One region of the Microbacterium terrae genome, then DNA from elsewhere that is predicted to be linked to it. Evidence: predicted binding sites of a transcription regulator. Region 1 holds the regulator's gene; the other holds the start of a gene.
What was found. The regulator HspR, encoded in region 1, represses chaperone genes until heat shock. The targets are predictions, from matches to a motif close to AAGTTGAGTCNNNNNGACTCAACTT.
Positions count from the first base shown of each region.

Region 1 (14,396 bases):
GCGCGAGGTCGAAATCGAGCGCGCCAAGGGCGCCGTCGCCAAGGGCCTGCTGCCCGTGCTCGACGACCTCGATCGTGCCGAGAAGCACGGCGACCTCGAAGAGGGGACGCCCTTCGCCGCGATCGCCGAGAAGCTGCGCGGTGTGGCCGAGCGCATGGGTCTGGTCACCTACGGCGCGCCCGGCGAGGTCTTCGACCCGCAGCAGCACGAGGCGATCTTCCAGGCGCCGACCCCCGGTGCGACCGAGAGCACGATCCTCGAGGTCGTCGAGATCGGCTACCGCCTCGGGTCGGTGGAACTGCGCCCGGCGAAGGTGGTCGTCGCCGTTCCGGCCGAGTAGGCCGAGGAGGCACAGATGGCCAGTCAGGACTGGTTCGACAAGGACTTCTACGCCGTCCTCGGGGTGTCGAAAGACGTCAGCGAGGCCGATCTCAAAAAGACCTACCGCAAGCTCGCACGCACGTACCACCCCGACTCCAAGCCGGGCGACGCCGCTGCCGAGGCGAAGTTCAAAGAGGTCAGCGAGGCGTACTCGGTGCTCTCCGACGCCGAGCAGCGCAAGGAGTACGACCAGATCCGTGCGATGGGCTCAGGCGCCCGCTTCACCGCGGGCGGCCAGGGCGAGGGCGGCTTCGAGGACGTGTTCTCGATGTTCAACCAGGGCCGTGGCGGCGGTGGCAGCCGCTACCAGACGCAGGACTTCGAGGACATCTTCTCGATGTTCAACCAGCAGGGCGCGGGCTTCGGCTCGGGCCGGTTCGGTCAGTCCACCGGCGGTTACCGCGGGTCGGGCGCACCCACCCGCGGGGCCGACGTCACCGCCCGCACCACGCTCGACTTCGTGACCGCCGCCCGCGGCGAGACCATCTCGCTCCAGGGCGAGGACGGCAAGCAGTTCAAGGTCAAGATCCCCGCCGGCGTGGCCGACGGGCAGAAGATCCGCCTGCGCGGCCGGGGTCGCCCGTCGCCCGACGGCGGCACGGCGGGAGACATCGTGGTGCAGGTGACCGTGAGGCAGCATCCGGTGTTCACTCGTGACGGGCTCAGTTTGCGCGTCACCGTGCCGGTCTCGTTCACCGAGGCGGCGCTCGGCGCCACGATCGAGGTGCCGACCCTCGGCGGCGACCCGGTGAAGCTCCGCGTCGCGCCGGGCACGCCCTCCGGGCGCGTCCTGCGCGTCAAGGGTCGCGGAATCGAGACGGCGAAGGGAACCGGCGACCTCCTCGCCGAGGTGCAGGTGGCCGTGCCGTCTCACCTCGACGACGATGCCCGCGCCGCACTCGAGCGCTTCGCCGAGCTCGGACCGCGCGAGAATCCGCGCGCCGACCTGATGGCCCGCGCGCGGGGCTGACATGCCCCCGTGTTCGTCTCCGTCGAATCGACCACCGCGCACGCGGTGAGCGTCGATTCGACGGAGACGAAGGGAGAATGGGACCGGAGGTGAGAATGGCCGAACACCACGAGATCGACGAGGATGCTCCCATCTTCGCCATCGCCGCCGCCGCCGAGCTCTCGCGGATGCACCCCCAGACGCTGCGCCAATACGACCGGCTGGGCCTCGTCGTGCCTGCCCGCACGCAAGGCGGTTCGCGACGCTACTCGCTACGCCACGTCGCGCAGCTGCGCGAGGTCGCCCGCATGTCGGCCGAGGGCATGAGCCTGCCGGCGATCATGCGCATCCTCGAACTCGAGAACCGGGTGCGCGAGCTGCATGATCGGGTGGCCGACCTCGAGGAGCGGATGCGCACCGAGATCGAGCGTCGTCCGGGCGCCCGCGTATTCGCCGCAGGCTCCACCGGCTCGGTGGTGACGCTGCGCAGCGGAACGCGCGTGCGGCGAGCCACCGAGGTCGTCGTGTGGCGGCCGCGGCAACAGCTTCCCCCGACGACGACTGACGACGACTGACCGCGGCGGCAGAGTCCGGATCCGCGCTCTTAGCCTGGCTCGCGGCGGGCGCGCGCTTTCGCCGCGGCGATGGCGGCGTCAGTCGAGGTTTCGCTCGCGGTCACTCGGACCGGTGCCGCAGCGGTGATGCCCCGGCGCAAAGAGGCCTCCTCGCGGGCTCCTTCGGTCACGCCCGCGCGGTGCGTCGGACGACCAGCAGCGCGGCACCGGTGAGGATGGCCGCCAGCGCCCCGAGAGGGAGGATCGGCGACATGCCGCCGCCGCCGGTCGCCGGCAGCTCCTGCGCATCGGCGTAGTTGGTGAGGGTCAGCGTCGCGACCCCCTGATTGCGCACGGCATCGGCGGGGAGGACGACCCGCCCGTCAGACTCGGTCGGGAGCACCTCGCCGTCGACCGTCCACACCGGGGTTCCCCAGTCGACGCCGACGATGTCGGGCAGCCCGGCTTCGCGCAGCTCGATGATCGAGCCGACGGGGAACCATGGCGAGTACAGCGTGACGTTCGGTTCGACGGCGATTTGCGGCTGCGGCTCGTAGTCCCACCACCAGTCGACGGGGAACGCGGTGCCCGCCGGCAGCGCAGACGCCCCGTCGCCGTCCACGACCTTGGTTCCGGCCCACTGGGTGTACTCCTCGACGGAGTTGGTCACCTCGACCTGGGCCACCTCGCCCGAGCGGATCACGAGAGAGTCCGACGGCGACCATGTGGCGGCGCCCCAGGCGTAGCCCGGCGGCAGCGCATCGTCCGCGGGGGCGACCTCGGCGAGCGTGATCACGGTGCCGACGGGGAACTGGGTCGGCGCCCCGTCGTCGGTGGGACCGGCCGGTGTTCCGTCGGCCGGAAGCGCGAAGCTGCCGGTGCTCGTGCCGCCGAGAGGGTCGTGAGCGGTGTAATCGATGGTGAAGGTGTCGGTGAGCAGCTCATCGGGATCTATGCCGACGACGTCCTTCGTCACGAGAAAGGTGCCCGACTGTCGGCTCGCACCGTTGGTCAGGGTGGCGGTGACCACCGCCTGGTCGCCGTCGCCGATGACGAGGCTGTCGGGCGCGAAAGTCTGCGTGTCCCAGACGACGCCGCGGACGCCCGGCGCGGTCAGTTCCTCGTACGTGATTACGGTGCCGTAAGGGAATGTCAGGGGTTCCCCGTCGGCGTCGACCGGACCGGTGGGCGTGCCATCGGCGGGGACGCGGATCACGCCGGTCCATTCGTCGCCGCCAGGGGTCGTCGCCGTCCACTGGACCGCGAAGCCGACCCCGGGAGGGATCTGCTCGCCCGTGATCTGCTCGAACTCCTTCGCGATCGTGAACGAGCCGTGCTTCAGGCTGTTGCGCACGACGATGCTCACCCGCCCTTCGCCCGCGATGGGCAGTTCGACGGATTCGCCGAACGGTGCCGAGTAGTCCTGGACCACGGTGCCCACGCGAACGCGGAAGATCGGGTCGTCCCACCCCGACACATCCACGGGCTGGCCGTCGAGCGTCGGCGGATTCTCGGTGATGACCATCGTCTCGGCGGCGGGGTCGAGTTCGATCTCGACAGGGTCTCCGATCGGGAGGGGGATGGTCGTCGGCGGTGCGTCTCCCGGCAGCAGCGAGTAGGTCACCGAGAATCCGTAGCCGGCCATGTCCGGGTCGTCGCCGACCTTCACGATCGAGGCGGTCGAGCGCGGAGCGACAGGCTGCAGGGTGTTCGTCACGGTGGCGGCCACGGTCGTTCCCGCCTCGGTGATCTCGAAAACGCTGCCCGGCGACCATGTCACATCGCCCCACTCATACCCCGGCACCGCGGGCAGCGACGACAGCACCTCGTCGACGAAGACGATCGAGCCGACAGGCAGGTCCACGCCGACGGGGACGGGGGCCCCATCAAGCGGCACCTGAAGCACGCCCTGGCCGACAGTGGCGCCCTCGAAGCGCGCGAGCCAGTCGACGTCGACGGTGCCGACGATCTCGCCGTCGAAGCCTTCGACGACCTTCGCGACCGAGAAAGTGCCCGTCGGTTGGGCCTCGGCCGTGTTCGTGACCGTGATCACGGGGTTCGTGCCGGCGCCGATCTCGACGCTCCCCGGACTGATGGTGAGGTCGGTCCAGGTGTACCCCGGCACGGAGGCGGGCTCGACCTCTTCGAAGACCACGATGGTGCCGATGGGGAAGTCTTCGCCGGCGGGTACCGGCGTGCCGTCGGCGAGGAGCTCGAGAGAACCTGTGACCTCCGCGCCGTCGGGCAGCGTCGCGGTGTAGTTCACGGTGAATGTTGTGCCCTCGGGGATGTCGGCAGGGTCGATCCCTTCGATCTCCTTCCGCACCTCGAACGTCCCGCTGTCGGCATCACAGGTGATCTCGCCCGCGAAGAGGAAGGAGTGGACCTCGCCGCCGAGGAGGGTGACGTCGCGCCCGAGCACCTGACCGTCGAGCGGTGCGGCATTGATGGTGACGGCCGCCTCGGGCGCGTAGACGGATCCGTCCATCCGACCCTCCGCGGCGGTGACGGTGACGTCGCCGGTGAGGGCGGAGAGATCCCAGAAGATGTACGGCGAATATGCGCCCTGCGGGTCGGAGCGGGCGCCGATGACCTCTGTCGTGCCGGCGGGCACGCGGATGATGAGCGGATTCGCGACGCCCGGAGTGGGTCCGGGCGAGTACTGGATGAGCGCGGTGCCGGCGATGTCGGCGTAGTCGACGATGTTGGGCCGGTCAGCGCTGAGCGGCTCCAGGACGACCCGGCTGCCGGCATCCTGGGCGACCCCGACCGGGTAGCCGACGTCGGAGAGTCCGTCGAGGCAGTCGCTCGCGTCGTCGTACGACGCCTCGGCGTTGGCTTCCACGTAGTCGGCGACGGCTGTCGCACCCGTGTTCGCGGTGTACACGCTGTTCTGCCCGTCGCTGCCCGAGGGCGGTGTCGCACTCGCGGGGTAGGTCTGGTGCGTCGCGTCGATGAGCGGCGTCTGATCGACGTTCGACGGGTTCTCGTTGAGGCGAATCCAGTCGGCGCGGGCGAACGCCTGCCAGGGGCCGTCGCGCTCGACCATCTTCACGTCGCCCCACAGCGCGGTGTTGCTGGTGCCCGCGCTCGTGACGGCGAGGATGCCGGTGCTGTCGGCGCTGTGGCTGCCGACGAGGTAGCGCGTGGGGTCGCCGTCGACGGTGGGCAGGTCGTAGTCCCCGGTCCCGGCGGAGACATGGATGATCGTGTACTGCCCGCTCGAGCCCTGCACCGTCGAGGTGCCGCCCACCGCGATGCTGCCCTCGGTCTCCTGGTTCTGGAGCAGGGCGTCCTCGCGGGCGTACACCGTGAACCCGCCGTTCATCGAGAACGGATTGAAGCTGTCGGGGTATGCGGCCCGCGCCGGCGGAGCGGACGCGACATCGACCACGACGGCACCGCTCACAGCGAGCGCAGCGGCTGTGAGTGCGGCGAGCCAGGTGCGCATCGGGGTGCGGCGACGAGCGTGCATTCAGGGACCCTCCTGAGACCGGCCCCGGGTGCCGATCCGTCCGGTTCCGAATCTATCCGGAGAGGACCGGTTGCGAAACGTTTTGGTGCGTCGCCGCTCGCTCGGCCTCAGCCCGCTTCGATGCCGCGGTGCAGGCGGAACAGCTCCCAGTCGGCGTGCGCCAGCTCGGCGTAGGCGTACGCCCACTCCGCGATCGCCTCTCCGACCACGCGACCCTGCCCCACGTACCCCGACACCGTCGCCGCGTTCGGGGACTGGCTGTGGGCGCGGGCGAGGGTCGCCGCACAGGCGTGCGCGTACCAGGTGAACGACGAGTCCTCGAGGGCGTCGACGTCGAACCCGCCCTTCTTGTCGTGGAACTGGCGGATGTAGAACGCGCGCGGTGCGCCGCCCTCGGCCGGTGTGCCGAACACGTGCCCGAGGAAGGGGTCGGAGACGGCCTGCAGGATGCGCTGCAGCGCCACGACGCGACCGCCGTCGCCGTAGCGCGCGACGTAGCCGTCGAACACCGCGGGTTGCCTGGCCTTGCCGAAGGCGACGAGCACGCTCGCACCCGCCTCCTTCGCCTGGAGGATGAGGCCGTTCTCGTTGCCGTCCTGCATGGCGAGGAGGTAGCAGCGGGTGCCCACGCTCCCGACGCCGACGACGCGACGCGCGAGGTCGGACAGCGTGTAGTTCTGCATGACGGCGCGGATGTCGACGTTTGCCGACAGCACGTAGTCCGAGACCAGAGCGAGGGCGCGCTCCTGGATCGCCGGGTCGACGTGGGTCATCGTGGGCGGTGCTTCGACGAACACCAGCCGTCCGCCGTCGGTGGTCGTGGTGAGCTTCTTCTGCGCACGGGCGCCGGTGCGGCGCTCGGCATCGCGCACCGCCGCCTTGAGCGCCTTCCGCGTCTCCTCGTCCGCCTGCTCCACCGCACCGCCGGCGTCGAAGTGGTCGTAGTAGCGCTGCAGCGGGGTGCGCTCGACGCCGCGGCGCAGGGCCCGCGCATAGGTGCGCACGGTCGCGAGGGCGGCTTCCCGCACGACGGCGTCGTCACGCGACGCGGACTGACCGGCGATGACCACGCTCGTCACGAGGCGCTTGAGATCCCACTCCCACGGCGCCCACGCAGCCTCGTCGAAGTCGTTCAGGTCGAAGGCGAGTGTGCGCTGCGGAGACGCGAAGAGGCCGAAGTTCGACACGTGCGCGTCGCCGCAGGACGCCACCGACAGGTCGGAGTCGGGCGATCGCCCGAGGTCGGAGGCCATGATCGCCGCGGTGCCCCGGTAGAACGCGAAGGCGCTCGCCCCCATGCGCTCGGCGCGGATGGGCACGAGTTCGGGCACGCGCGACAGGTCCTGACCGTCGAGGATCGCCATGGGATCGCGGCCGGTCGTGACGAGCTCGGCCAGCGCCGCACGGGGACGCCGTTCGCGGGATCGCTTGCCGTCTTCGAGGCTGTGGCGCAGCGACGGGGGCGGCGACCACTGCGCGGCGAGCGGGTGCGGTTCGAGGTCTGGCATGAACGAAGTGTGGCACCGCTCGGCCGCGACGGGAAGCATGCGAGCGCCCGCGCGCTAGCCTGGCGCCGTGAAGCGCCGCGACGACTCCGCCCCGACACCTGTTCCGACGATCCCGCCGATGCTGCGGGTGCTCCTCGGGCTGGCTGCCGCGGTGGTGGCGCTGGCGGGACTGTACTTCGGCCGCGAGCTCGTCGGACCGCTCGCGCTCGCCGCGGTGATCGTCATCATCTGCGAGCCGATCCGCGGGCCGCTGGTGCGTCGCGGGTGGCCGCGGTGGGCGGGGACGACCGCCGTCATCGTGCTCGGCTACCTGATCCTGCTGGTGATGGCGGCGCTGCTCTGGTTCGCCGGCACGCAGTTCGCGCGGCTGGTTGGCGACTATGCCGATGAGCTGCGCTCGACCGCGGCTGGACTGGTCGAGTGGCTGCAGTCCCTGGGGCTCGCGGATCAGGCCGCCGACGCGACGGCATCCGTCTTCGACCCTTCGACGCTGGTCTCCATCGCAGCCGATCTCGGCGGCACGGTGCTCAGCGTCTTCACGGCACTCTTCTTCGTCTTCGCGTACGTCATCTTCATGGCTGCCGACGCGGCTCGCTACGGGCGGGCCGAGCAAGCCTTCGGGCGGGGCATCCGCCCCACCGTCGCGCGCTTCCGGTCGTTCAACTCGGGCGTGCGGCGCTACTACGTGGTCAACGCGAGCTTCGGCGCGATCGTCGCGGTGATCGACGGGCTCGCGCTGCTGTGGCTCGGGGTGCCGGCGCCGGCGGTCTGGGCGATCCTCGCGTTCGTGACGAACTTCGTGCCGAACATCGGCTTCGTGCTCGGCCTCATCCCGCCGGCGCTGCTCGCACTGGTCGTGGGTGGCTGGCCGATGCTCCTCGCCGTCGTGGCGATCTACTGCGTGGTGAACGTGACGCTGCAGGTGCTCGTGCAGCCCAAGTTCGTCAGCGACGCGGTGAACCTCAGCCTCACGCTGAGCTTCTTCTCGGTGATCTTCTGGACGTTCATCATCGGACCCCTCGGCGCGATCCTCTCGATCCCGCTGACCCTCCTCGTGCGCGCGCTGATCCTCGACGGCGACGAGGGCACGCGCTGGCTGCGCTGGCTCTCGGGAGATCCGGATGCCGCGAAGCCGAGAGCGGGCTCACCCGGGCCCTGAGGCAGCGACGGGCGCGGACTCAGATGCCCGAGCGACGCTCGGCGCGCAGCGCCTCGGCCCGTGCGTACGCCTCGTCGACGGCGCCCATCAGCACCGGGCCGGCGGGGATCACGTTCTCCCGCCCGACCGCCGTGATCGCATCCGTGCGCTCCAGCAGCCGCAGGGTGCGCGCGGGCACACCGCACAGCACGAACGGGATGCCGCGGGCCCGCAGCTGCCCGACGCGCCTGTCGAGCGACTTGAGGAAGGTGGCCGACGGGACGCCGGTCGACTCCCGCACCGACAGCACGATCGCGGCGTCGGTGACGCCGTCGATGTCGGGCCACTCCTGCTCGATACGGCTCACCTCGGCGAAGAACCCGGCGCCCGAGTAGTGGAGCACCGTGGTGGTCCCCGAGGGAAGCGTCGCGGGCGGATCCCCGAGGTTCCAGGCCCCGTCCTCGTCGCGGGTGAGCGCGATAAGGCGGGCGGACTGGGCGACGCCGACCGCCGTGAGCACGATCGACAGGCCCGCGCCGAGGAAGATCGCCTGCTGCAGGGGGAGGCCGGTCGTCGCCACGAACGTGACGAGCATCGCCACCGCCGACATCCACGAAGTGCGCAGCACGAGCGCGATGTCCTGTCGTCGGCCGGCGATCAGCTCGCCGCCGATCGCGAGCATGAGCCCGCCGATCACGGCCATCGGGATGTACCCGGCGAGCGGGCCGACAAGCAGCACGATCACCGCGAGCCAGATCCCTGCGAAGATGCCCGACCAGCGCGTCTGCGCACCTGCGCTCGTACCCACGCCGGTGCGCGAGAGCGACCCGCCGGTGGGGAGGGCGCCGAACAGGCCGCCGCCGATGTTGGCGAGCCCCTGCGCGGTGAAGTCCTTCGACGCGTCGGCGCGCGAGCCGTCGGGGTTCGCGACCGCCGCGCTGATGCCGGCCGCCTGCGCCAGCGCGACGAGCGCGATGGCGACCGCGCCGGTGGCGAGGGCGGGGACGGCGGCGATGTCGGGGAGCGTGAACGGGGGCAGCGAGCGGGGGATCGCCGCGATGTCGGCGACCGTCTCGACCGGAACCCGCGCGAGCGTGCACGCGACCGAGACGACCACGAGCGCGACGAGGGTCGCGTAGGCGCGGAGCCGACGGAACAGTCGCACCAGCAGCCAGACGGCGAGCGTCGCCGCGGTGGTCAGCAGCGGGGCCGCCTCCCATTCGCCGATGTGGGCGAACTCCTCGATGAACTTGCCGATCGTGTTGGAGGAGTCGGGAGCGTAGCCGGTGACGTCCTTGAGCGCGCCGGCGACGATCTGCAGGGCGATGCCGGTGGTGAACCCGGTCATCACGGCCGTCGACACGTACGACATCACCGAGCCGAGCTTCAGCAGGCCGAGGATGAGCATGACGATGCCCACGAGGACCGTCATGGTGGCGATCGCGCCGATGTCTCCGGGGTCCAGGCCGGCCGAGGCGAGCACGCTCTGCGACGACAGGGCGATCGCGCTCGTGAGCGTCGTCACCATCAGGACGGTGCGGGCGAAGACCGACCCGATGATCGTCGGCACGATTCCCGACCAGAGCCCGAGCGGCGCGCTGAAGCCGCCGATGCTGGCGTAGGCCATGCCCTCGGGGATCGAGAACAGCCCGGTGACGAGGCCGGAGACGGCGTCCTTCACCGTGGGTCGGGGGAGCCGTCGGGGGGTCTTCCCGCGCGCGTCCGTCATGTCGGCCCTCTGCTCGGCGCAGCCGTTCGGCGCGTCCGATCGCGACTCTATAGCGTCGGCTCGAACGGGCGCTAACGTAAGCGCCATGTCCGACTCGTCGTCATCGACCGCCGTGCGGTCCAGTGGTCTCGCCCGTGTTCTCGACACCTCCGACGAGCGGGCGCGCGAGTCGCTCTCGCTCACCGTCGGTGCCGTCGCGTTCGTGCTCGTCGTCCTCGCCGCGCTCGTCACCTTCGGCTTCGCCGACCTGCCGATCGCCGGCCCCGGATCGATCGGCCAGTTCACCGCCGTCGCGTCGGGCATCGTCGCGTTCGTCGCGTTCGTCGCCGGGCTGCTGCTCACGTGGCGCAGTCATGGGCGCAGCCGCATCGGCCTGCTCGACGTGGTCGACATCGTCGCGCTGGCGTTCGCGCACGCGGTGATCGCCGTGCTCGGCTGGACCCTGCTCGCGATCATCCTGGAGCAGGCGTTCATCGGCGCGACCGTGTTCGCCCTGCCATCGCTCATGCTCGCCGGCGCCGGGGCGGCGACGACCGCCTACGTCGTCTTCTACTCCGCCACCCACATGGATCTGCCCCTGCTCGCCGTGGTGCTGGCGGTGTTCCTCACGATGGGCGTGCTCTCGAGCATGCTCACGGCGACCGATCCCAACTGGTGGCACGACAACCTCAGCGCCCTCGGCATGAGCAGCAACGTCTCGGCCTGGGCCTTCAACATCACGATCGTCGTCGCCGGGTTCCTCGTGACCACCCTCGCGCGGTACACGACGCGCGACATCCCGACCGACAATCCGAAGGGCACGGCACGGGTGCGGCTGACCCTCATCATCGTCGGAATCTTCCTCGCGTGCGTCGGCATCTTCCACGTCGACGACTTCTTCGCGCTCCACACCGGTGTCGCCTCGGGCATGGCCGTCGCCTTCGCGGTGCTCGTCTTCCGCCTGCCCCACTGGATCACCGGTGTCACGCGCACCTTCGTGATGGTGGGCTGGGTGTTCGTGGCGGTCATCGTCGTGCTCGCGGTGCTGTTCGCGATCCAGTACTACACGCTCACCGCGGTGGAGCTGGTCGCGGGGGTGCTCGTGTTCACCTGGATCATCCTGTTCATCCGCAACGCCGCCGCCCTCAAGCAGGACTCCGACGCCGCGATGACGCAGAGCTGACGCCGTTGCGGGCGCGCCCTCACCGCACGGGGTGGGGCGTGGGCCATGATTCGAACCGTGGACGACAACACCTGGCGGCGGTACTCCGGGGTGCCCCTCATGGTCGCGAGCCTGGCGTACCTCGTGGCCTACTCGTGGCGGGTGATCGGCGACGTCACCGGACCGATCCGCCCCGTGCTCACGATCGTGATCGCGGTGACCTGGGCGATGTTCATCGTCGACTACGTCGTGCGCCTGCTGCTCGCCCGCGAGCGGTCGGTGTGGTTCCGTCACCACCTGCCGGCGCTGGCCTTCGCGCTGGTGCCGGTGCTGCGGCTCGTGCGGCTGCTGCGGTTCCTCACCGACCTGCCGGGCATCAAGCCCACGGCGGGCGGCGCGCTGAGGTCTCGCATCCTGGTCTACGGCGTCGGCGCGTCCGCGATCCTCATCTACATCGCCTCCCTGGCGGTGCTGGAAGCCGAGCGGCACGCACCCGGCGCCGACATCACCACGTTCGGCATCGCGCTGTGGTGGGCGTGCGTCACGGTGACGACCACCGGGTACGGCGACTACGTGCCTGTCACGGATGCCGGCCAGTGGGTGGGTGTCGGGCTCATGTTCGGCGGGGTCGCGCTCGCCGGAGTGATCACGGCCACGCTCGCCTCGTGGGTCGCCGAGCGTGCGATCCACGGTCAGCCCGATGCGCATCCCGCCACGCACGGTGACGTGCGGGCGCTGCAGGAAGAGGTCGCCCGCCTCACTGCTCTGCTGGATCGGCCGCAGACGGACCCGCCGGCGTCGCCGCCAGCGGCGCCGTGACCGAGTCCTGCTTCGGGAAGACCACCGCGCGCACCACGATGAGCACCGATGCGGTCGTGGGGATCGCGACGAGGGCTCCGAGGAAGCCGAACAGCGCCGCGCCGATCATGGCGCTCAGCAGCACCAGCACGCCCGGCAGCGCGACGGCCTTGCCGAGGACCCGCGGGGTCACGACGTACGCCTCGATCTGGATGTAGGCGAAGTAGCCGATCGCGAACACCAGGGCGCTGACCGGACTGACGAACAGGGCCGCGATGATGCCGATCACGAGGAACACGAGCGATCCGATCATCGGCACCAGCGTGATGAACCAGGCCGCGATGGCGAGCATCAGCGGCACGGGTGAACCGACGAGCACCATGAGCACGAACACCACCGCCGCGTTGATCGACGAGAGCGTGAGGGCGCCGGCGACGGCGTTGCCGACGGAGCCGGTGATCTGCTCCGTGAGCTCGCGCGCGAGCGGACGGCGGTAGGCCGGCATGAAGCGGTAGAGCGACTCCTTGGCGTCGGCCAGCGAGGCCACGAAGTAGAGGGTGAGCACGACCACGATCACCGCGGACGAGATCGCTCCGACCACGCCGACTCCGGCACGCAGGAGGCCGCCCGAGATGGTGACCAGCGACGACGTGCTCGTGAGGGCTGCGATGGCATCGGTGACAGTGGACGCCAGGTCGACCTCGACCGCCGCGTCGGCCGCCTGGAACCAGTCGCTCGCGAGCATCGCGTCGATCGTGGCGGGCAGGCCCTGGAGGAATCCGACGAACTGCTCGATGGCCGCCGGAAGGACGAGCACGACGAGGAGCACGACGACCCCGAGGAACACGACGGCGACGGTGGCGATCGCCCAGGGGCGGGGCATCCCGCGTCGCTGGAGCATGCGCACGGTGGGGTCGAGCCCCAGCGCGAGGAACATCGCGATGACGACCGAGATGAGGATCGTGGCGATCGATGCCACGGCGACGGCGAGCGAGACGGCGAGCACCACGCCGATGGCGACGAGGAACCCCGAGATCAGGGGCGTCGCCGGCTTGGTGAGCACCGACGCCCAGCGGCGTCCGGGCTCCGGCGGGGCGAGTTCTTCGGTCACGGTGCGATCGTCGCAGGTCGAGGCGGGACGCAAGGGTCGGCGCGCCGTCGTGCCGACGCCGGGCGCCGCCGGCGAGATCGCCCGGACGGGGTGACGCCCGGGCGTCGTGTCGTGCGCATCATCAGCGGATGAGCCCTGCATCCGACCCGGGCGAGTCCGAGGCGCAGATCGCCGCCGAGTCCGACGGCGCCGACCAGACGGCGCCCGCAGCGTCGTTCGACGTGGAAGCCGAAGAGCCGCCGCGCAGCCGCATCCTCGCCGCCCTCGATCGTCCGCTCGTCTCCGCGTTCGCCGCCACCCTCGGCGTCCTCGGGGCCGTCGTCATCGGCAGCGCGATCGGATCGATCTCGTCGATCCTCGTGTGGATCATCCTGGGGCTGTTCCTGGCGATCGCCCTCGATCCCATCGTGCGGCTGCTCGAGCGGAAGGGGCTGCGCCGCGGCGCGGGGATCGCGGTCGTGTTCGGCGCGTTCGTGCTGCTCGTCGTGGTGTTCCTGGTGTTCATGCTCCCTCCGGTGGTGAACCAGGTCGGCGAGTTCGTCGCCGCCATCCCCGACGCCCTCGCCGACGTCGGCGAGACCGAGTGGTTCGCCGGGCTCAGCCCCGACCTCCAGGCTGCCGTGGCCGCGGCAGTCGACCAGATCGAGTCGGCGGTCCGCGACCCCGCCACGCTGGCCGCGGTCGGCGGCGGCATCCTCGTCTTCGGTGCGGGCGTCGCGGCCGCGATCTCGGCGAGCCTCGTCGTCGTCGCCCTCACCCTCTACTTCCTGGCGTCGTTCGAGGCGATGAAGGAGGCGTTCTACCGCCTCGCCCCCGCGCGCACCCGCCCACGCCTGGCCGACATGACCGAGCGGATCACCACGGCCGTCGGCAGCTCGCTGATCGGCTCGATCACTCTCTCCGCGCTCAACGCCGGCACGGTGCTCGTGCTCCACCTCCTCATCGGCCTGCCCTTCGCCGCGCTGATGGCGGTGATCGCGTTCGTCGTCACCCTCATCCCCTTGTTCGGGTCGGTGATCTTCCTCGTGTTCGGCACGGCGGTGGCGCTGTTCAGCGGTCCCGACAAGGCACTGCTGTTCCTCATCGCGTATCTGGTCTACATCCAGGTGGAGTCGTACATCATCAGCCCGCGCGTGATGAACCGGGCGATCGCCATCCCGGCCGCGCTCGTGCTGATCGGAGCGATGATCGGCGGCGCGCTGATGGGCGTGCTGGGGGTGCTGGTCGCGCTGCCGGTCACCGCGTCGATCCTGCTGATCCTGCGCGAGATCGTGGTGCCGAAACAGGACCGGAAGATCTGAGCGGATCAGGCGGGATCGATCCGCAGCACCTCGGCGGACTCCTGCGTGGTGAGATCCTCAACGACGCGGACCGTGCGAGCGAGATCGTCGACCGAGCCGATCACCGTCCCGAAGCGCTCGCGATCGGAGCAGACGGCGGTCACCGTGACGAAGTGGGACCCGGTGTCCCACGTGTATGTCGCGAACGGGGGCGTGCGGCCGTCGGACGGGAGCGGCATCTCGAGCTTCTCGCCCACGCCGAGGTGCGGGTTGCGGAAAGACTCGGTGTCGTCGTACTCCATCGGCATCATCGCGCGTGCGGCGCGCAGGTC
Region 1 is NZ_JAFDSS010000001.1:3,457,072-3,471,467, forward strand. It holds gene JOD63_RS15760 (nucleotide exchange factor GrpE) at 1-340, shown strand, start outside; gene JOD63_RS15765 (DnaJ C-terminal domain-containing protein) at 356-1,351, shown strand; gene JOD63_RS15770 (heat shock protein transcriptional repressor HspR) at 1,447-1,905, shown strand; gene JOD63_RS15775 (DUF5979 domain-containing protein) at 2,072-5,359, opposite strand; gene JOD63_RS15780 (DUF2252 domain-containing protein) at 5,467-6,867, opposite strand; gene JOD63_RS15785 (AI-2E family transporter) at 6,935-8,026, shown strand; gene JOD63_RS15790 (SulP family inorganic anion transporter) at 8,046-9,734, opposite strand; gene JOD63_RS15795 (DUF998 domain-containing protein) at 9,820-10,896, shown strand; gene JOD63_RS18085 (potassium channel family protein) at 10,954-11,694, shown strand; gene JOD63_RS15805 (AI-2E family transporter) at 11,633-12,784, opposite strand; gene JOD63_RS15810 (AI-2E family transporter) at 12,913-14,085, shown strand; gene JOD63_RS15815 (hypothetical protein) at 14,091-14,396, opposite strand, start outside.

Region 2 (14,396 bases), 2.6 Mb from region 1:
CGGTGAGCTCGCGCAGGGCGGGGTCGAAGTCGTCGCGCACGGCGGCGAGTCCCGCGCCCAGGTCACCGAACGCCAGGGCGCCCCCGGCATCCCACTCGCCCACGATGTCGTCGCCCGCCCCCGCATCGCCGAGCATCGGCAGGCCGAGGAAGTCTCCGGTGAGGTCGCGGCTCGATGCCGCCATGCCCGAGATCTGGTGCGACACCTCTGCGCGCACCACGCCGACGAGCGCCCGCGGAGCAGCGGCGATGACGAAGGCGGCGAACGCGGTGAGCACGACGATCACGATCGCGGCGCTGCGGGGCGTGGCGAAGCGACGCCGGGTCAGCGCGAACAGGCCGGGAGATGGCGTCATTCGTCCTCCCTCAGCAGCGCGGCGAGGTGCGCCGGAGCGCGCACAGAGGCGATGATCGCGGCGAACACGAGGGCGGCGACGACGACGGATGCGCCGAGCAGCACCCACGGCATCGCGAGCGGCACCGGGTACGACTCGGGAACGGTGCCGTAGGCCGCCCGCACCAGGGTCGGGACGACGAGCCACGCCGTGGCGAGCCCCGCTGCGACGCCGGCGAGCACACCCAGCGCGACCGCGAACAGGTCCTCCGCGGCCCGGGTGCGTGCCGCGCGCCGCCGCCCGAGGCCGAGCACCGCCAGGAGCGCCAGCTCACGGGCATCCGCCCGCGAACGCGTGCGCCGCAGGAAGAGCACGACGATCGCCAGGGCCGTCGCGCCGAGCGCCGCGAGGGCGAACGCGAGCACCGTGCCGGCTGCGCTCTGCGCTGCACGGGGATCGGCCACGGCCACGACGACGTCGGGGAACTCGTCGGCCACGGCCGCTGCCGTCGCACCGGGGTCTCCGGTGCTCAGCCAGGCCTGGTTCGCCGGGATGCCGACGCCGGTGACCACACCGACGGTCGTCCGGTCGAACAGGATGCCTCGTCCCGACGGCGTGCCCGGCAGCACGGGCACGACTCCCACGACCTCCGCCTCGAGGGAGACGTCGGGCGAAGACACGTCGAACGCGGTGCTGTCACCGACGTCGAGGCTGAGCGCATCGGCGACGTCGGAGGTGACGACGATCGGGACGCTGGACGCGACCCCCGGGGCGACCGCGTGGGTCGACGGCGTGGTGTTCTCTCCGACTTCGGGCGTGAACACCAGCGAGGTCAGGTCGGCGAACACGGTGCCTGGGGTGCCGAACGCGGCGCTGAAGCCGCTCATGTCGATCGGTTCGGCGCCGGCGATGTCGACGCGCACCGAGCCGTACGTCCATATCGAGTCATGCATCCGGGCGTCGACGGCTGCGAGCGCCCAGTCCCCAGGGCCGAGGTCGAACGTCTCGGTCGACACCTCGCGGATGTCGACCTCGGTGAAGACGACATCGCCGTCCTCGCGGATCGATACGTCGGTGTTCGACGACTCGACGCGCTGCACCGCGCCGTCGGCCGAGACCAGCGTCGCGACGACGACTGCCGCAGGGTCGGGCTCCTCGGAGGCCTCCCCCTCGAACTCGATCCCGTCGTTCGGCATAGCGGTGATCGTGATGGTGAGGCTCGATCCGCCGACCGGCACGCCGAGCGGGGGCGGAGTGAGCAGTTCGCCGAGCGCCCACGGATCGATGCTGCCACCGGCGTCGCTCATCACGTCGCCGAGTCCGGCGGCGTCGACGGCGAGCACCGGGACGCGTCCGTCCGACGACTTCGCCGACATCGGCCGCACGAGCATCGACGCGTCCGGATCGCCGGCCGCCGCGACCGCCGCCGCCTCGACGTCGTCGGGGATCGACATCGCGCGGACGTCGGCGCCGACGCGCAGCGCCTCCGGCGCGTCCCCGAGGGCGGCCATCGTGCCCTGGTAGGCGACCGCGACGGTGACGGCGCCGACCGCGAAGGCGACGACCGCGACCGGGAGCGCGTGACGCCCGGGTCGACGCGCTGCGAGCCTCAGCGGTGTCACCGGCGCGACGCCGCGGGTCGGCGCGAGCGACGCGGCGACGACGCGGGCGATCGGGGTGGCAAGTGCGACCCCGATCACGGCGGCGAGCGCGAGGCCGAGTGCCGGGGCGATCGCGACGAGAGGGTCGAGGATGCTGGTTCCCCCGGCGCGCGCGACCACCGGAGTGCCGTCCTGCGAGAAGCGCCACAGCGCGAGGCCGGTCACCACTGCGAGCACGACGACGACGCCGATGTCGGCGACGGCTCGTCCGCGCGACGCGGCGCGATCGGCACCGCGCACGGTGGCGACACCGGCCGCAAGGAACGCTGTGGCGGCCACTGCCAGCGCGGCGACGCCGCTCAGGAGCGGCAGCTGGACGCCGCCGAGCACCCGGGCGAGCACCGCGGTAACGCCGCCGCCGAGCGCGGCGCCGAGGCCCGCGACGACGACAGCCTCGACACCGGCGAGCGCGAAGAGCTGGCGGCGACGTACGCCGCGCGCCCGGAGCAGGCGCGTCTCGGTCTCCCGCGCGCGGACGGCCTCGAGGGCGACGGCGCCCACGACGACGGCCGAGATCAGGCCGAGCATCGCCACGGCGACCGCGGTCGGGCCGGAGCGCGCCTGGACCCCGGCCGAGATCGTCACGAGGGTGTCGCGCAGACCCCCGGCGACCTGCACCCGGGTGCCGGCGCGCTCGTCGACGGCGTCGCGCAGCTCGGGGAGCGCCTCCACCAGTGCGACCGCGTGCGAGCCGTCGATGCGGCCGAGATCGGGGCTGAGCACCACCGTGCCGCCGTCGATGGACGCGACGAGCGCACCGCCGGCTCCGCGCGCGGCGAGTTCCGCGTCGATGGCGGCGGCGACGTCCTCGGGCGAGGCATCCGCATCGACCGTGACGACGACGCGGCCGCGATCGCCGGTCGCCCCGGCGAGAGCGGTGCGCACCTCGCCCGCATCGACACTCGCCACGAGCACGGCCACCCCGGCGATGAGGGCCGTGGCGAGGGCCGCGACGACCGCGAGGGTGACGAGGGGCGCACGGGCGGCGCGTGCGCGGGCGAGCGCGAAGCGCGATCCTCCGATCACGCCACAGCCCCATGCATCCCGTCACTCTAACCAATGCCCGGCGCGACGATCGGCGCCTGTGCACAAGGACGCGCGCATCGCGCCCGCACGGGCCGTGGCGACGCCGCCCCGAACCCGTGTCGGGTGTCGGCAGGCCGTGGCAGAGTGGCGCCATGGCCCGCATCGGAGCGATCTTCAACCCGTACACGCACGACCTCGACGAGTTCCCGGATGCCGTCGCCGCCGCCGAGCGATCGGGCGTCGACGAGCTGTGGATCTGGGAGGACTGCTTCCGCCACTCGGCGTTCGCGGCCGCTTCAGCCGCCCTCGCGTGGACGGAGCGGCTGCGCATCGGCATCGGCATCGCCCCGCTCCCGATGCGCAATGCAGCGGCGACCGCGATGGAGATCGCGACGATCGAGCAGCTGTTCCCCGGCCGGCTGCTGCCCGGGCTCGGCCACGGGGTGCTGCCGTGGATGGGGCAGATCGGCGCCCGCGCCGCCTCGCCGCTCACGCTCATGCGCGAGTACGTGCCCGCCGTCCGCGCGCTCCTCTCCGGAGATGAGGTCTCGACGAGCGGCCGGTACGTCACGCTCGACGGTGTGCAGCTCGTGTGGCCACCGGCATCGGCCCCCGCCGTCTATGCCGCGGCCGAAGGGCCGAAGACCCTCGCGCTCAGCGGCGAGGTCGCTGACGGCACGGTGCTCAACAGCGGATACACGCCCGACGAGGTCGCAGGGTTCACCGCGTCGGTGCGCGGCGCGCGCAGCGATGCCGGGCGCGGCGGGCGACACGACATCGTCGCGTACGTCGTGGCCGCGTTCGGTGCCGACGCCGAGGCCCGCGTGAGCGCCGACCTCAGTGAGAAGCCCGATCCCCTGGAGCGCGCGATCTGGGGCGAACCCGCGCACGTCGCAGCAGGCGCTCGCCGGTACTTCGCGGCCGGCGTCGACGACGTCGTGCTGCTGCCGGCGTCACGCGTCGACCTCGCCGAGTTCTACGACGCCGCCGGCGAGGTCACGCGGCTCCTCGCCGCCGGCTGATTCGGGCGGGGCATCCCGACCGCAGACGCCGACACGCCGCCCCGGTCTCCCGAGACGGCGTGTCGCGCCTGGTGGCGTGTGCTCAGGCGGCGACCGTGAACGGCACGCCCGGAGCGACCGCGATGCCCGCCGCCCCGGCATCCACCGTCACTGCACCGCCGTCGGCGATCGCACCGGTGACGAACAGGTCGGCGATGCGGTCGTCGACCTCGCGCTGGATGAGACGACGCAGCGGCCGGGCGCCGTACTCCGGCTCGTAGCCGTGCTCGGCGATCCAGTCCACCGCGGCATCGGTCACCACGAGGGCGACCTCACGACGGTCGAGGCGGGCCTCGGTCGCCGTGAGCAGCAGCCGCACGATCTGACGCAGCTGCGGCTTCTCGAGCTTGCGGAAGAGCACGATCTCGTCGATGCGGTTGAGGAACTCGGGCCGCATCGCCTCGCGGAGCTTGCCGAACACCCGGTCCCGCAGGTCCTTCTCGGATCCGAAGCCGGTCGCGCCGCCGCCGTCGGCCAGGAAGCCGATGCCGCCGCCGCGCGACGCGAGGAACTCCGAGCCGAGGTTCGAGGTCATGATGACCACGGTGTTGCGGAAGTCGACCGTGCGACCCTGACCGTCGGTGAGGCGGCCGTCGTCGAGCACCTGCAGCAGCAGGTTGAAAACGTCGGGGTGCGCCTTCTCGATCTCGTCGAACAGCACGATCGAGTAGGGGTTGCGCCGCACGCGCTCGGTGAGCTGACCCGCCTCGTCGTAGCCGACGTATCCGGGAGGGGCACCGACGAGGCGCGACACCGTGTGCCGCTCGCCGAACTCGCTCATGTCGAAGCGGATGACCGCGCCCTCGTCGTCGAACAGAGATGCCGCGAGAGCCTTCGCCAGCTCCGTCTTGCCGACACCGGTCGGGCCGAGGAACAGGAACGAGCCGACCGGACGCCGCGGATCGCCCATGCCGGTCCGGCCACGCCGCACCGCCTTCGCCACCGCGGTCACCGCGTCGTCCTGCCCGATCACGCGATCGTGCAGCTCGTCCTCGAGCACGGCGAGCCGCTCGCGCTCGGTCTCGGTGAGGCGGTTGACCGGGATGCCGGTGGCCCGGCTGATCACGGCGGCGATCTCGGGCTCGTCGACGATGGCCTCGCCGCGCGCGGCCGCCCCCGACGTCGTGGCCCGCTCGAGGCGGGCCTGCACGTCGGCGATGCGGTCGCGGATGCGCGACGCCTCCTCGTAGTGCTCGCCCGACACCGCGGCGTTCTTCTCCGCCTCGAGGGTCGCGAGCTCGGCGACCAGGCCGGCCGCGTCGACGCTCACGCCGAGACGCAGCCGCAGGCGGGCGCCGGCCTGGTCGATGAGGTCGATCGCCTTGTCGGGCAGCACCCGGTCGCTCAGGTACCGGTCACTGAGCTCCACGGCGGAGCGCAGCGCGGCGTCGGTGTAGACGATGCCGTGGTGCTCCTCGTAGGCGGGCTTGAGGCCGTGCAGGATGCGGATCGCGTCCTCCACGGAGGGCTCGCCCACGCGTACCGGCTGGAAGCGCCGCTCGAGCGCAGGATCCTTCTCGATGAGGCGGTACTCCTTGAGCGTGGTCGCACCGACGAGGTGCAGCTCACCGCGAGCGAGTCGCGGCTTGAGGATGTTGCCCGCGTCCATGGAGCCCTCGCCCCCGCCTCCGGCGCCGACGACGGTGTGCACCTCGTCGATGAACGCGATGATGCGACCGGCCTGGGCGGCGATCTCGTCCATCGTCTTGGTCAGGCGCTCCTCGAAGTCGCCGCGGTACCGGGTGCCGGCGAGCATCGCCGGCAGGTCGAGCGCGACGACCCGCTTGCCGAGGAGCTGCTCCGGAACGTCTCCGTCGACGATCGCCTGCGCGAGCCCCTCGACGATGGCGGTCTTGCCGACGCCCGCCTCGCCGACGAGCACCGGGTTGTTCTTGGTGCGGCGGCTGAGGATCTCGATCGTCTGCTCGATCTCGTCGGCACGGCCGATCACGGGATCGAGTCCGCCGCTCTCGGCACGCGCGGTGAGGTCGGTGCCGTACTGGTCGAGCAGGGGGGTGTCGGATGCCGCGGCATCCGTCTCCTGGGCCTGCACGCCGGCCGGAGTCACGGTCTCGCGGGCGCCCTGCGTGAGCGCCTCGGCGGTGACCCCGGCGTTCGCGAGCACCTGGCCCGCGGGGGTGTCCTGCGCGAGGACGAGGGCGAAGAAGAGGTGCTCGGGGTCGACGTAGGTCGAACCCGATGAGCGCGCCACCTGGAATGCGTGGAACAGCGCCCGCTGCACGGACTGCGTGATGACGGCGGCATCGACGCTCGCCGGCGCGGACGCGGCCGGGAGGCGCTCCTCGGCGGCGCGGGCGATCGCGGCGGGGTCGGCGCCGATGCGAGTCACCGCATCCGTCGCGGGCGACTCGCCGACGAGCACGCGCAGTACGTGCAGCGCGTCGAGTTCGTGCTGGCCGCGCTCGAGCGCGAACCGTCCGGCGCGCTGCAGGATCTCCTGCGTGCGGGCGCCGAGGAATCTGCTGAGGTCGATCGAGCGCTGCTCGCGCGCACGCTCCCCCGCCAGGTACCGTGCGAGGAAGTCGTCGAAGGCGCTCCCGCTGTCGTCGGCGCCGGGCTGGGGGGTGAAGTCTTCGGGCATTCGTTCTCCTGAACATCGAGGGATGCCTCGTCACCAAGTTGAGTGCATCCGTGTCAAGTTCAACGACTGTGGGTGATCGGTATTCCCCCGTCCCGTTCGCGGACAGCGGACGTCCGGGGTGCGGCGTAACGTCGGCGGCGAGGGCCGAGCGGCCCGCCCAGGAGGCAGAGACATGGACTGGAAGATCGAGCTCATCTTCGTGCCGGTCACCGACGTCGACCGCGCGAAGGACTTCTACGTGAAGATCGGCTTCAACCCCGACCACGACCAGACCCCGTTCGACGGGCTGCGCTTCGTGCAGCTGACGCCGCCGGGTTCCGCCTGCTCCATCGCGCTGGGAACGGGTCTCGGCATCGACCTCGAGCCCGGGCGGCAGAACACCATCCAGGTCGTCGTGCCCGACGCCGATGAGGCCCTCGCCCACCTGCGCGGGCTCGGAGTCGAGGCCGACGGCGTCGACGAGCAGGCGTGGGGTCGGTTCGTCAGCTTCGCCGACCCCGACGGCAACAGGTGGACGCTGCAGCAGCTCCCCGACCGGTCGAACGCCTGACGAGGCGGCCGGTCAGGCGCGGCCGCCGGGCTGACTGGTCAGTCGCGTCCGCCGGGCGGGCCGACGACGAGCAGGGCGACGTACAGTCCGACGACGGCGACCGCGATGAGGACTGCCAGCACCCACGGACGCTGGAGGAACCAGCGCATCAGTCGGTCGTGCCAGGCGGCGTCGCGGGGATCGTCGGTGGCCGTCAGCCGCCAGTCGCCCGCGAGGCGACCCGAGCGGTGGATCCACAGCTCGGTGGGGATGGTCGCGTAGGGCACGATGGCGCTGCCGATGGCGACGACCGTCGGCAGCGCACCCCACCGCTGATTCTTCGCCACGAGGATCGCCGTCGCGCCGTAGGCCAGGAAGACGAATCCGTGGATGCCGCCGCCGATCGTCACTGCGATCGCGAGGTCCGCGGTCGCCCGCAGGATCAACCCTCCGATGAGGAGGGTCCACGAGATCGCCTCCGCGATCGCCAGCGTGCGGAAGAGGTTCAGGGGCGTGCGGAACACCGGTCTCCTTCGGGTGGGGATGCCTCCACCCTACGTTCCGGCGACGCGCCGGCCGGCGCCGGGCTAGCGTGGAGCGGTGGACTTCTCGCTCGACGCCCTGCGACGCCGACCCGACGTCGAGGCGCCGGGCCTGGTCGCCGCCGATGCCGCCGATCGCCTGATCCTCGACGAGTCGGCGGGCGCACGCGCGGATGCCGTCCCCGGCACGGTCGTCGTCATCGGCGACGCCTACGGCGCGCTGACCCTCGGCGCCGCGGCGGACGGCGCCGCGCTCGTGCGCGTGCATCAGGATCCACTCACCGGCGAGCAGGCGCTCATCGCCAACGCGGCCGACCTCGGCTTCGACCGCGGCGCCTTCACGTCGCATCCCCTCGACCGCTCGCTCGTCGCCGGAGCGCGGGTCGTGCTGCTCCGACTCCCCCGCTCACTCGACGCCCTCCGGGACATCGCCGGCCTCCTCGCCGCGCACGCGCACCCGGATGTCGTCGTGTTCGCCGGCGGCCGCATCAAGCACATGACGGTGACCATGAACGATGTGCTGCGCGAGCGGTTCGATCGCGTCGACGTCACCCACGCCCGCCAGAAGTCACGCGTGCTCGTCGCCCGCGGCCCGCGCGACGGCGGCGACCCGACACCGGCGAGAGCCGACGTCGGCGACCTCGTCGTGTGCGCGTTCGGCGGCGCGTTCGCCGGTGCGGGCATCGACATCGGCACACGGCTGCTCCTCGCGCACCTGCCCGAGCAGGTCCCCGCCCTGGTCGACGACCACCAGGACGCCGATGAGGCGATCGACCTCGCGTGCGGCACCGGCGTCATCGCGGCCACGCTGGCGCTGCGGCATCCGAGCCTCCGCGTCTACGCCTGCGACCAGTCGGCGGCAGGCGTGGCGTCCGCGCGCGCGACTGCCGCGGCGAACGGCGTCGCCGACCGCATGACCGTGGCGCGCGACGACATGCTGGCCGCACGCGCCGACGCGAGCGCATCCTTCATCACCCTCAACCCGCCGTTCCACAGCGGCGCGGCCGTGCACGAGGGCATCGCCCCGCGCATGTTCGCCGAGGCTGCGCGCGTGCTCCGGCCGGGAGGCGAGCTGTGGGCCGTGTGGAACTCCCCGCTGCAGTACCGTGGCGCGCTGGAGCGCATCGTCGGACCGACGCGCCAGGTCGCCCGCGATGCGAAGTTCACGGTGACCGTCTCCACCCGACGCTGACACCCGCGGGCGTCGCCGCGATCGTCAGCCGGCGGGCGTCGTCACCTCACCGGCGCGTCGACCACAGCGCCCATGCGACGAGAACCGGCTGGAACACCAGTCGCACGAGACGCTTGCGGTCGGTGTCGAGCCCGAAGCCGTCTCGACGGCGCAGCCACTGCTCGATGTTCCCGGGAAAGACGGCGACGAAGAAGGCCGCCAGGATCGCCCCGATCGTTCGGCGCGACCCCGGCAGAACGACGAGCGAGGCGCCGAGCATGACCTCGACCGCACCGGAGGCGACCACGACCGCGTCCTTGTCGAGGATCTCGGAGACGGCATCCGGAACCTGGTTCTGGAACTCGCGCCGCGCCCAGAACAGGTGACTGATGCCGGCGAAGATCATCCCCGCCGCGAGCAGCCAGCGGGACAGCGTTCTGAGCGTCTCGAGCATCCCCCTACGCTCTCAGACACCGCCGATCGACGCCAGCACGGCGACGCGCCGAAGAAACATTTCCCACCGATGTTGTCCCCCAAACGGTGGACACGGTAAGGTCTTAAGCATCGACCGCGGGCTCAACCCCCCGGTGTGCGATTCACCAGGTGCCGTGGGGGCATCGACTCGCATAACCCGCGGAAGACAACTGGGGTCTGGGGAAACTCAACCTCCCGTGCCGTGTGCACGAAGAGGGTCCCCCCGGCCGCCTCAGATAGAGCTGAAGCGCCCGGGGGGACCCGAACCCGGTGGGCTGAAGCGGAGTCGTCTGTTGGGGACAGACTCGGTGCTGGGGGGCACCGCCGCACATGCGCTGGGGACACATGGCCGACCGGTCATTACCCAGGGTACGTAATCATCCGCGCGGATTCAAACCGAAGCGGCAGATTTCCGAAACGATTCGCAGACCCGACACCGCCCGGAACCGGCGCCAGGCTGACAGGTTGGTGTGAATCACGGCAACCGCTCTCCCCGCCGAGGAACATGCAGCTCCTCCGCCGATTCGGCCCGGCAGCCCGGGAACAGCACAGGCACCCACCCGATTCGCCTGGCGTGTCGAAATCCTCGCCCCGTCTCCGACACACTGAGAAGGCCGTGCTCAGCGGCCGGAACAGGAGCGAAGATGAAGTACCTCATCCTTATCCACAACAGCCCGGCCGTCATCGAGCTGTTCGCCGAGATGACCGATGCCGAGCGTTCGGCCGCATTCCAGATCTACTGGGACGTCGAAGCGGACCTCGAGTCCACGGGCGAGCTCGTCGACTCGAAAGCACTGGACACCGACGCTCAGAAACTCGTCATGCGCGCGGCCGACGGCACGGTCGTCACCGATGCTCCGCTGCCCGAGATCACCGAGGTCGTCTCCGGCTACTACCTCGTCGACGTCGCCGACGAGGCACGCGCCGCCGAGATCGCCGCGCGATTCCCCGAAGCGGCGGTGAGCGGGGGGATGCGCGTGGCTCGGGTGTGGACCGACGCCGACTTCGCCTCCACAACGTGACGATTGGTCACCGGCGGCCCGGCAGTGCAGGTCGCCGCCGTGCGAGCGCACCTCCTTGCGCGCGCCGGTCGACGCGCACAAGCGCTGGACTCGTACGCCCTCGCAGCCCAGCTCACTCGAAACGACCTCGAGCGACGATGGCTGCTGCGCGCGGCCACATCCTGAACACGGGTCGGCGTCGAAACCGAGCGCGCACTCTGCGGCAGCTGCTGTCCTCCTCTGTCTCCCGAGAGAAGGCACAAGAGAGGCCCGATTCCGCAGAATCCTGCGAATCCGGGCCTCTCACCAGCCGTTTCGGGTCGGAGTCAGATCTGGGTGGTCAGAAGTCCCAGTCCTCGTCCTCGGTGGCCTCGGCCTTGCCGATGACGTACGACGAACCCGAGCCCGAGAAGAAGTCGTGGTTCTCGTCGGCGTTCGGCGAGAGCGCCGAGAGGATCGCGGGGTTCACGTCGGTGACCGTCGCGGGGAACATCGCCTCGTAGCCGAGGTTCATCAGCGCTTTGTTGGCGTTGTAGTGCAAGAACTTCTTGACGTCTTCGGTGAGACCGACGCTGTCGTAGAGGTCCTGCGTGTACTGCACCTCGTTGTCGTAGAGCTCGTACAGCAGCGAGAAGGTGTAGTCCTTGATGTCGTTGCGCTCGGCCTCGGAGACCTTCTCGAGTCCCTTCTGGAACTTGTACCCGATGTAGTACCCGTGCACTGCCTCGTCACGGATGATGAGGCGGATGAGGTCGGCGGTGTTCGTGAGCTTGGCGCGCGAAGACCAGTGCATCGGCAGGTAGAAGCCCGAGTAGAACAGGAAGCTCTCGAGCAGGGTCGAGGCGACCTTGCGCTTGAGGGGCTCGTCGCCGCGGTAGTACTCCATGACGATCTGAGCCTTCTTCTGAAGGTTCGGGTTCTCGATCGACCAGCGGAACGCCTCGTCGATCTCCTTGGTCGAGCACAGGGTCGAGAAGATCGACGAGTAGCTCTTGGCGTGCACCGACTCCATGAACGCGATGTTCGTGTAGACGGCCTCCTCGTGCGGGGTGATCGCATCGGGGATCAGTGAGACCGCGCCCACCGTGCCCTGGATCGTGTCGAGCAGGGTGAGCCCGGTGAACACCCGCATCGTGAGGGTCTGCTCTTCGGGGGTCAGCGTGTTCCACGACTGGATGTCGTTCGACAGCGGCACCTTCTCGGGCAGCCAGAAGTTGTTCACGAGGCGGTTCCACACCTCGAGGTCCTTGTCGTCCTGGATGCGGTTCCAGTTGATGGCCTGAACGTGGTCCAGGAGCTGGAGCTTCTCGCTCATCGTCTTCTCTCTTCGCGTTTCTTCTCGCTGCGCCCGCTCAACGGCCCGTGATCAGAGCGTGCACGAGACGCACTCGCTCATGTCGGTGCCCTCGAGCGCCATCTGGCGGAGGCGGATGTAGTAGATCGTCTTGATGCCCTTGCGCCACGCGTAGATCTGCGCCTTGTTGATGTCACGCGTGGTGGCGGTGTCCTTGAAGAACAGCGTCAGCGACAGGCCCTGGTCGACGTGCTGCGTCGCCGCGGCGTACGTGTCGATGACCTTCTCGTAGCCGATCTCGTAGGCGTCCTGGTAGTACTCCAGGTTCTCGTTCGTCATGAACGCCGCCGGGTAGTAGACGCGGCCGAGCTTGCCTTCCTTGCGGATCTCGATCTTCGCCGCGATCGGGTGGATCGACGACGTGGAGTTGTTGATGTACGAGATCGAGCCGGTCGGCGGCACCGCCTGCAGGTTCTGGTTGTAGATGCCGTGCTGCTGGATCGAGGCCTTCAGCGCGCGCCAGTCGTCCTGCGTGGGGATGTGGTGACCCGCGAACATCTCCGCGACCTTGGCGGTCGCCGGCACCCACTCCTGGTCGATGTACTTGTCGAAGAACTCGCCCGACGCGTACGTGGAGTCGGCGAACCCGTCGAACGTCTCGCCGCGCTCGATCGCGATCCGGTTCGATGCGGTCAGCGCGTGGAAGAGCACCGAGTAGAAGTAGATGTTCGTGAAGTCGATGCCCTCTTCGGAGCCGTAGTACACGTGCTCGCGAGCGAGGTACCCGTGCAGGTTCATCTGGCCGAGGCCGATCGCGTGCGAGCGGTCGTTGCCGCTCTCGATCGAGCGCACCGAGGCGATGTGGCTCTGGTCGCTCACGGCGGACAGGGCGCGGATGCTGGTGTCGACGGTCTTCCCGAGGTCGCCGCCGTCCATCGCGAGCGCGATGTTGAGCGAACCCAGGTTGCACGAGATGTCCTTGCCGATCTCGGCGTACGACAGGTCCTCGTTGTAGGTGGTCGGCGTGTTGACCTGGAGGATCTCCGAGCAGAGGTTCGACATGTTGATCCGGCCCTTGATCGGGTTGGCCTTGTTCACCGTGTCTTCGAACATGATGTACGGGTAGCCCGACTCGAACTGGATCTCGGCGAGGGTCTGGAAGAACTCGCGCGCATTGATCTTCGTCTTCTTGATGCGCGAGTCGTCGACCATCTCGCGGTACTTCTCCGACACCGAGATGTCGCCGAAGGGCACGCCGTACACCTTCTCGACGTCGTACGGCGAGAAGAGGTACATGTCCTCGCCGTTCTTCGCGAGCTCGAACGTGATGTCGGGCACCACGACGCCGAGCGAGAGCGTCTTGATGCGGATCTTCTCGTCTGCGTTCTCGCGCTTGGTGTCGAGGAAGCGCATGATGTCGGGGTGGTGCGCGTTGAGGTACACCGCACCGGCTCCCTGACGCGCGCCGAGCTGGTTCGCGTAGCTGAAGCTGTCTTCGAGGAGCTTCATCACGGGGATGATGCCCGACGACTGGTTCTCGATCTGCTTGATCGGGGCGCCGGACTCGCGGATGTTCGAGAGCAGGAGCGCGACGCCGCCGCCGCGCTTGGAGAGCTGCAGCGACGAGTTGATGCCGCGCGAGATCGACTCCATGTTGTCTTCGATGCGCAGCAGGAAGCACGAGACGAGCTCGCCGCGCTGAGCCTTGCCGGCGTTGAGGAACGTGGGTGTCGCCGGCTGGAATCGGCCCGAGAGGATCTCGTCGACGAGGTTCGTCGCGAGCTTCTGGTCGCCGTCGGCGAGGGCGAGGGCGGTCATCACGACGCGGTCCTCGAAGCGCTCCAGGTAGCGCTTGCCGTCGAAGGTCTTGAGCGTGTAGCTCGTGTAGTACTTGAACGCGCCGAGGAAGGTCTCGAACCGGAACTTCTTCGCGTAGGCGCGGTCGTTGAGCTTCTGGATGAACTCGAACGGGTACTGCTCGAGCACGGCGCCCTCGTAGTACTCCTTCTCCACGAGGTAGTCCAGACGCTCCTTGAGCGAGTGGAAGAACACCGTGTTCTGGTTCACGTGCTGCAGGAAGTACTCCCGCGCCGCACGCTTGTCGGCGTCGAACTGGATCTTCCCGTCGGCGTCGTACAGGTTCAGCATCGCGTTGAGGGCGTGGTAATCCATCCCCTCGAAGCGGGCCTCGGTCTTGAAGTGCGCTTCGGTCACGGCAGCTTCCACAGTCGTTCCAATCCTTCTCTCACGGTGTCTACGTCTTCAGGCGTGCCGAATAGCTCGAGCCGGTACAAGTGCGGCACGCGGCACTTGCGGCTGATGATGTCGCCGGCGATGCAGAAATGCTCGCCGAAGTTGGTGTTGCCGGCGGAGACGACTCCGCGGATCAGGCTCCGGTTGCCCTCGTCGTTGAGGAATCGGATGACCTGCTTGGGGACGGCGCCCTTCTCGACACCCCGCCCCTGGCCTCCGCCGTAGGTGGGTGTGACGAGGACGAACGGCTCGTCCACCTGCAGTGCGGCATCCGTCTGATGGAGCGGAATCCGCTGCGCCCTCAGTCCGAGCTTCTCGACGAAGCGTGCGGTGTTGCCCGACACGCTCGAGAAGTAGACGATGAGCGGCGCGGCGGCCGCACTGCCGGCAACCGCGCCTCGCTCAGCGACCGCGGTTGCCATGATCTCAACCCAGCCGCGAAGCGAGC
Region 2 is NZ_JAFDSS010000001.1:838,478-852,873, reverse strand. It holds gene JOD63_RS03935 (FtsX-like permease family protein) at 1-355, opposite strand, end outside; gene JOD63_RS03930 (FtsX-like permease family protein) at 352-3,021, opposite strand; gene JOD63_RS03925 (LLM class flavin-dependent oxidoreductase) at 3,174-4,043, shown strand; gene JOD63_RS03920 (ATP-dependent Clp protease ATP-binding subunit) at 4,126-6,684, opposite strand; gene JOD63_RS03915 (VOC family protein) at 6,857-7,234, shown strand; gene JOD63_RS03910 (DUF3817 domain-containing protein) at 7,273-7,737, opposite strand; gene JOD63_RS03905 (class I SAM-dependent methyltransferase) at 7,814-8,947, shown strand; gene JOD63_RS03900 (DoxX family protein) at 8,994-9,380, opposite strand; gene JOD63_RS03895 (YciI family protein) at 10,045-10,422, shown strand; gene nrdF (class 1b ribonucleoside-diphosphate reductase subunit beta) at 10,742-11,716, opposite strand; gene nrdE (class 1b ribonucleoside-diphosphate reductase subunit alpha) at 11,768-13,867, opposite strand; gene nrdI (class Ib ribonucleoside-diphosphate reductase assembly flavoprotein NrdI) at 13,906-14,370, opposite strand; gene nrdH (glutaredoxin-like protein NrdH) at 14,375-14,396, opposite strand, start outside.
Region 2: a site for HspR is predicted at 6,720-6,744, ahead of JOD63_RS03920 (ATP-dependent Clp protease ATP-binding subunit). Genes of this name have one in related genera too.